Linked DNA regions of Vulgatibacter sp.. The main gene of each other region encodes a partner of the protein of the gene in region 2 in a complex. Links are inferred from orthologs where the notes say so. Each region holds a gene or a part of one and is shown on either strand. Other genes may lie near its edges.

What was found. Proteins that work in one complex are often made in the same cells at the same time.
Region 1: the proteins of dnaG (region 2) and dnaB are in contact, whole or in part, in a crystal structure (PDB 2R6A), measured with the Geobacillus stearothermophilus proteins. The link is inferred for Vulgatibacter sp. from one-to-one orthologs. Residues at the interface, in WP_049624496.1 of Geobacillus stearothermophilus: Lys456, Leu457, Leu458, Pro459, Ala460, Asn463, Ala464, Leu467, Leu535, Leu536, Ile537, Ala538, Gln544, Glu545, Asp548, Tyr549, His552; in WP_033016901.1 of Geobacillus stearothermophilus: Ser13, Glu15, Ala16, Gln18, Glu91, Leu92, Asp94, Ala95, Val96, Pro97, Thr98, Ala99, Ala100, Asn101, Tyr104, Tyr105, Ile108.

Annotation. Positions count from the first base shown.
Region 1 is NZ_JAWLCN010000001.1:62,280-65,320, reverse strand. What follows is about bases 89-2,954. They hold dnaB (replicative DNA helicase), read left to right. Parts: upstream 89-764; coding sequence 765-2,144; downstream 2,145-2,954. Other genes in these bases: ACESMR_RS00300 (vWA domain-containing protein), read right to left, coding at 2,813-2,954; ACESMR_RS00305 (hypothetical protein), read left to right, coding at 2,368-2,652; rplI (50S ribosomal protein L9), read left to right, coding at 204-650; rpsR (30S ribosomal protein S18), read left to right, coding at 89-186. In the rest of the region: more of rpsR, read left to right, coding at 1-88; more of ACESMR_RS00300, read right to left, coding at 2,955-3,041. UniProt on the Escherichia coli protein: The main replicative DNA helicase, it participates in initiation and elongation during chromosome replication. Travels ahead of the DNA replisome, separating dsDNA into templates for DNA synthesis.
Region 2 is NZ_JAWLCN010000002.1:690,754-693,810, forward strand. The notes cover bases 176-3,057. They hold dnaG (DNA primase), read left to right. Parts: upstream 176-591; coding sequence 592-2,523; downstream 2,524-3,057. Other genes in these bases: ACESMR_RS06835 (GatB/YqeY domain-containing protein), read left to right, coding at 176-581; rpoD (RNA polymerase sigma factor RpoD), read left to right, coding at 2,714-3,057. Outside these bases: rpsU (30S ribosomal protein S21), read left to right, coding at 1-5; more of ACESMR_RS06835, read left to right, coding at 129-175. UniProt on the Escherichia coli protein: RNA polymerase that catalyzes the synthesis of short RNA molecules used as primers for DNA polymerase during DNA replication.

The sequences.
Region 1 (3,041 bases), on a different replicon or contig from region 2:
GCCGACAAGACCGCAACGATCGACTACAAGGACGCCGGCACGCTCAAGCTCTTCCTCACCGAGCGTGGCAAGATCATCCCCCGTCGCATCAGCGGCAACTGTGCGCCGCACCAGCGCCAGGTGGCCAGCGCCATCAAGCGTGGCCGCCAGCTCGCCCTGCTGCCCTACACCGTGGTCCAGGCCTGAGGTCATAGGAGAATCCCATGAAGGTCATTCTGCGTGAGGAGGTCTCCAACCTCGGCAGCGTCGGCGACGTTGTCGAGGTCCGGCCCGGCTACGGCCGCAACTTCCTGATCCCCAACGGCAAGGCCGTGCTCGCCACCTCGGGCAACGTCCGCCGGATCGAGCACGAGAAGCAGGTCGCTCTCGCTGCGCTGGCCAAGCGTAAGGCCGGCGCCACCGAGATGGCCAAGCGCCTCGGCCAGGTGGAGATCACGATCCGCCGCCGCGTCGGTGAGCAGGAGAAGCTCTTCGGTTCGGTCACCGCGATCGACATCGCCGAGCAGCTCGAGCCGATGAACCTCGGCGTCGAGCGCCGCCAGATCCAGCTCGAGGAGCCGATCCGCACGATCGGCACCTTCGAGGTGCCGGTCCGGCTGCACCCCGAGGTCACCCAGACCATCAAGGTGCACGTCGTCGCCGAGGAGTAGTCCTCCTCCGCATCGACGCATCGGCGCGAGCCGGCTCTCCGGGGCCGGCTCGCGTCGTTCCTGCCTCCATCGACGGGTGCCGCCCCGCAGCGATATCGGGTAGATTGCGCGCCTATGCAGAAGCGCGGCGAGAAGCGGTCGGGTGAGCCGAAGAAGACCACGAGCCTCCACGATCTGGAGGCGGAGCGGGCGCTGCTGGGCGCGCTGCTCATCGATCCGAGGAAGGTCTCGGACATCGAGGCGCGGCTCGAGCCCGAGAACTTCTACGACCCGCACAACCAGAAGATCTACCGGGCGATGTGCGGCATCGGCGACAAGACGTCGATCGATACCGTCACGCTGAAGGCGAAGCTCTCCGAGGCGGGGGATCTCGACGCCGCGATCCTCGAGCGGATCCGGGTGATCGAGGAGTCGTCGCTCTCCGCGGCGAACACCGCCTCCTACGTCGACATCGTCGCGGACAAGGCGCTGCGCCGGAAGCTGGCTGCTGCGGCGGAGGAGATCGCCGAGCTCTCCACCGAGGCGGGCTCCGACACCGCGCTGGTCTGCGACTCGGCGGAGAAGCTGATCTTCTCGGTGACCGACAAGGGCCGTAAGGGCGAGCCCCAGCGCCTCGACGTGGTGCTCAAGGGCGCGCTCGAGCTCGTCAACAAGATGCGCGAGAGCCAGGGCCAGGTGACCGGCATGCCCACCGGCATCTACCAGCTCGACAAGCGCACCACCGGCTTCCATCCGGGCGAGCTCTTCATCCTCGCCGCCCGCCCCGGCGTGGGAAAGACGTCGCTGGCGATGAACATCGCCATCCACGCTGCGTCGCGCGCAGAGCCGCGGCGCTCGGTGGCGGTCTTCAATCTCGAAATGCCCGCCAACCAGCTCGCCTTCCGTATGCTCTGCTCCGAGGCGCGGATCAGCCAGGGCAAGCTCAAGAGCGGCAAGCTCTCCCAATACGACATGGAGCTGATCGTCCAGCACGCGGCGTCGCTCTGGGAGGCGCCGATCTACGTCGACGACTCGAGCTCGCTCACCATCATGGAGCTGCGGTCGAAGGCGCGGCGGCTCAAGCAGATGGATCCGAACCTCGGCTTCATCGTCATCGACTACCTCCAGCTGATGAGCTCCCGCTCCGCCGAGAGCCGCCAGCTCGAGATCGCCGAGATCTCCCGTGGTCTGAAGAGCCTCTCCAAGGAGCTCAGCCTTCCGATCCTCGCGCTCTCCCAGCTCTCCCGCGACGTGGAGAAGAACAAGCGCAAGCCGCAGCTCTCGGACCTCCGCGAGTCCGGCTCGATCGAGCAGGACGCCGACTGCGTGATGTTCATCCACCGCGAGCCCGACGCGGTGCCCAACGGTCCGGGCGGGCCGATCCCGGTGGAGCTGGTGATCGCCAAGCAGCGAAACGGCGGCATCGGTTCCTTCGACATGATCTTCATGTCGGAGTTCACCCGCTTCGAGAACGCGGCGATGGAAGACGACGACGCCCCGGCGCCTGCGGCCTGACGTCGGGCGCTCCCGCTCCACACCCCGCGCGCGCGCCGGCCGAAAGCGATATGGCCGGCTGCTGCGAACGCGCTTTTTTGCCTGCCGACACACCAAACAGACAAGCAGGCCATCGTCCTACAACCCATCGGAATCCGGGCGTTTCTCCCGCCCCCCTCCCCCCGACCGGAAGCCGTGTTCAAGCTTTCTCCAGGTGGCGCTGGTCACCGAAGGAGGGAGCACGATGAAGTTCCGGATTCTTACTTCGATGGTTGTCGCTGTGGCCGGCCTCTCGCTGGCGGCCTGCCAGGAGAACGAGGCCGAGCGCGAAGAGCCGAGCATGGGCATGGAGCAGGAGGAGAACCTCGGCCTCGAGCCGGTGGAGCCCGGTAGCGAAGAGCGCACCGGCTTCGGCGAGGAGGAGGAGGACAGCACCCTCCGCGAAGAGGGCGACGAGACCCTCCAGCAGACCGAGGAGAGCTGGAACGAGAACATCGAGCAGCCCGTCGAGCGCGAGCTGAACGAATAACGGAGCCCCGCCTGGCGGCGGCAGCGTCGCCGCCGGCAGCTTCGTCCCGGGTGGCGCGGCGGCTCCGGGCCGTCGCGCCATCGTCTATGGACGCCCGCCGAACGAAAAGAGCCGCCCCTGGGGGCGGCTCTTCGTTCGGCGTGCGCTCCGGCCGGCGGCCTCAGTCGAGGGTGCGAAGATCGCAGGCGGGGCCGATCACCCTGCCGTCGTCTCCGTACTCGCAGCCGCTCTCGATCCCCTTGATCGAGATGTTGACCTGGTCGGCGCTGCCGAAGCGCTGGCAGAGATCCTGCGAGAAGGTGATCCGCTGGGGATCGAGGGAGCCGTTCTCGCGCTCCTTGAACTGCCAGGTGTTCTCGCCCTCGCCGCAGACGGCGGGGACCTGCTCG
Region 2 (3,057 bases):
TCTAAGGCTTCAGTTGCTCCGCGCCCTCTCTCGGAGGGTGCTCGTTGCGCGCCCGGTGACCGGTAGAACGGTCCTCGGGCGCGTGGCCGTTCAGGCGATCGAATTTCCGAAGACGAGGGCGATACCGCATGGCACTTCGCGAGCAGCTCGACGCGGACATGAAGACGGCGCTCCGGGAGAAGGACAGCTTGAAGCTGTCCACGGTCCGGATGATCAAGTCGGCGATGAAGTACAAGGAGACCGAGCCCGGTGCTGCAGGTCCCCTCGACGACGCCGGGATCCTCCAGGTCATCACCTCCGAGATCAAGAAGCGGCGCGACTCCGTCACCGAGTACGAGAAGGCCGGCAGGTCCGACCTCGCCGACAAGGAGAAGGCGGAGATCGCCGTTCTCCAGCACTACCTCCCCGAGCAGCTCACCGCGGCGGAGCTCGAGAAGGCCGTCGCCGACGCGATCGCGGAGGCAGGGGCAGAGGGCCCCAGGGACATGGGGAAGGTGATGAAGGTGCTCACCCCCCGGATCCAGGGTCGCGCCGACGGCAAGGTGGCGGCCGACCTGGTCAAGCAGAAGCTCGCCACCTGAAGCGACGCATTTGCTCATCGGCAAGGACAAAATCCGCGAAGTCGTAGAGCGCACCGACCTGGTCGCGCTCATCGGGCGCAACGTCCACCTGAAGAGGGCGGGACGCAGCTTCGTCGGGCTCTGTCCTTTCCACGGCGAGCGCTCGCCGTCTTTCTACGTGACCCCCGAGCGCCACAGCTACAAATGCTTCGGCTGTGGCAAGGGAGGAGACGCGATCCGCTTCCTCATGGAGTTCGAGGGCAAGGACTTCGTCTCGGCCGTGCGCGACCTCGCGCAGCAGGCGGGGGTGCAGCTCGTCCTCGATCCGGAAGAGGACAAGCGGCTCAAGGAGCGGCGCGAGCTGCTCTGGGCCTGCGACGTGGCGGCGCGTTTCTTCGAAGAGGTCCTCTGGTCCGAGGCCGGCGGACCCGGGCGCGGCCACCTGCAGCAGCGCGGCGTCTCCGACGAGACCGCCCGCGAAGCGCGGCTCGGCTACGCACCCGCCTCCTGGCAGGCGCTGCGCGACAGGCTCCACCGCGAAGGCGTCTCCCTCGAGGTGGGGCTCGTGGCGGGGCTGCTCGGCAAGAAGGACGATCGCTACTACGACAATTTCCGCGGGCGCCTGATGGTGCCGATCCGCGATCCGGAAGGGCGCGTGATCGCCTTCGGCGGGCGGGTGGTCGAGGGCGACGATCCGCGCAAGTACATCAACTCCCGCGAGACGCCCCTCTACGTGAAGAGCCGGGTGCTCTACGGGATGGACACCGCCCGGGAGTCGATCCGCAAGAGCTCCGCCGTGACCCTGGTCGAAGGCTATTTCGACGCGATCGCGCTGCGCGAGGTGGGGATCGGCAACGTGGTCGCCTTGTGCTCCACCGTGCTCACGCCCGAGCACATGAAGCTGCTCGAGCGGCTCGAGGTGGGCCGGGTCGACGTGGTGCTCGACGGCGACGAGGCGGGACGGCGTGGGGCGGCGAAGCTCGCGGGACCGCTCCTCGCCGGCGGGGTCGCCACCCGGGTGGTGGCGCTTCCCGACGGGCACGATCCGGACACGTTTCTGCGCGCGCACGGCAGGGCGGGCTACGACGCCCTGCTGCGTGAGGCGTTGCCCCTGTCGACCTTCGTGATCGATCGGGCGCTGGGGCCTGCCGGCGAGGCGTACGAGGAGAAGCTGCGGGCGCTCTCCGAGCTCCGGCCGGTGGTGGCGGCGCTGCCCGAGGGGGCGGCGCGGTCGCTCTTCCTCGCCGAGGTGGCGAAGCAGCTCGGGGTGGCGCCTGCCGACGTGGGGGCGTTCTTCCGGGGCGATCTGCGGCGGGAGGAGCCGCAGCAGCAGGGGCAGCGGCCCGGGATGGGTGCAGGGCCCGGTGCGGGGTACGGTCCTGGGCCTGGCTTTGGGCCCGGCAGGCCCTTCGAGCAGGGCAGGATGGCCCCGGGCCCCGGGCAGATGCCCGGGGGGCCGCAGCGCAGGGGGCCTGGCCGCTCCGCCCCCGTTCCGGCGCGGCGGCGGGAGCTCGAGCTGGTGGCGAGCCTTCTGGCCCACCCTTCCCTGCGGCAGGAGTTCGGGCCGGCGGTGGCGGCGCGGATCGGCCACCCGGACCTGCGTGAGCTCACCGGACTGCTGGTCGACGGTGCCCTCCCCGAGGAAGAGCTCCTTCCCAGGCTCGAGCCCAACCTGGCGCAGGCCCTCGCCTCCCGGGTGCGGGTGGCGTGGACCGCGGCGGAGAAGGATTTGCGGCGGGAGATCGAGGATGGCCTCCTCCACGTCGATCTCGAGAGGCTGCAGGGCGAGCGCACCGCCGTCATCGCGGAGCGCGACCGCCTGGAGCTCCAGCTGCTCCGCAGCTCGGAAAGCTCCGAGCAGTTCCGGGAGTTGAGTGCGGCCATACAGGAGTGTCGCGCGCAGGCCGAGTCCCTGCGCGAAGAGATGGAGCGCGTGCGCGCGCAGCTGCGCGGCGCGGCGTAGGAGAGAGGCCCACGGGGGCCTACGCAAGCCTACAAAACGTGGCTTGCGGTGAAATCGGCGGGAAGGGACGGAGCAGGCAAAGCCGTTCCCATCCCGAGAGAACAAGGGGCTCGCCCAGCGAGCCGCCGTCCGGTGGGGGCGGCGAACCCAGGGCGGGCCAGCAAGCAGGTTGGTCCACGAGGAGAGGTCCATGGCGCAGACGACGAGGCCTTCCGCAAAGAAGGATTCCAAGAAGGCCGGCGCGAAGGCCCCGAAGGCCGAGGCAGCCAAGAACGAGGTCCGCAAGGCCAAGGCCGCCGCGGGCAAGGAGTCGAAGGAAGAGAAGAAGGCTCCTGCTGCTGCTGCTGCGAAGAAGGCTGCGGCGGCTGCTGCGGCTGCGGAGAGGGAGAAGCCGAAGGCCAAGGTGGCGCCCCGGGCCGCGAAGGTGGCGGCGAAGGAGGCCAAGGCTGGCGCAGGCTCCGCCGCAAAGGCGAAGGCCGCTCGGGAGGCCAAGGCCCCCACCCTCCGCAAGGCGGGTCGCAAGGGCGAGGAGCG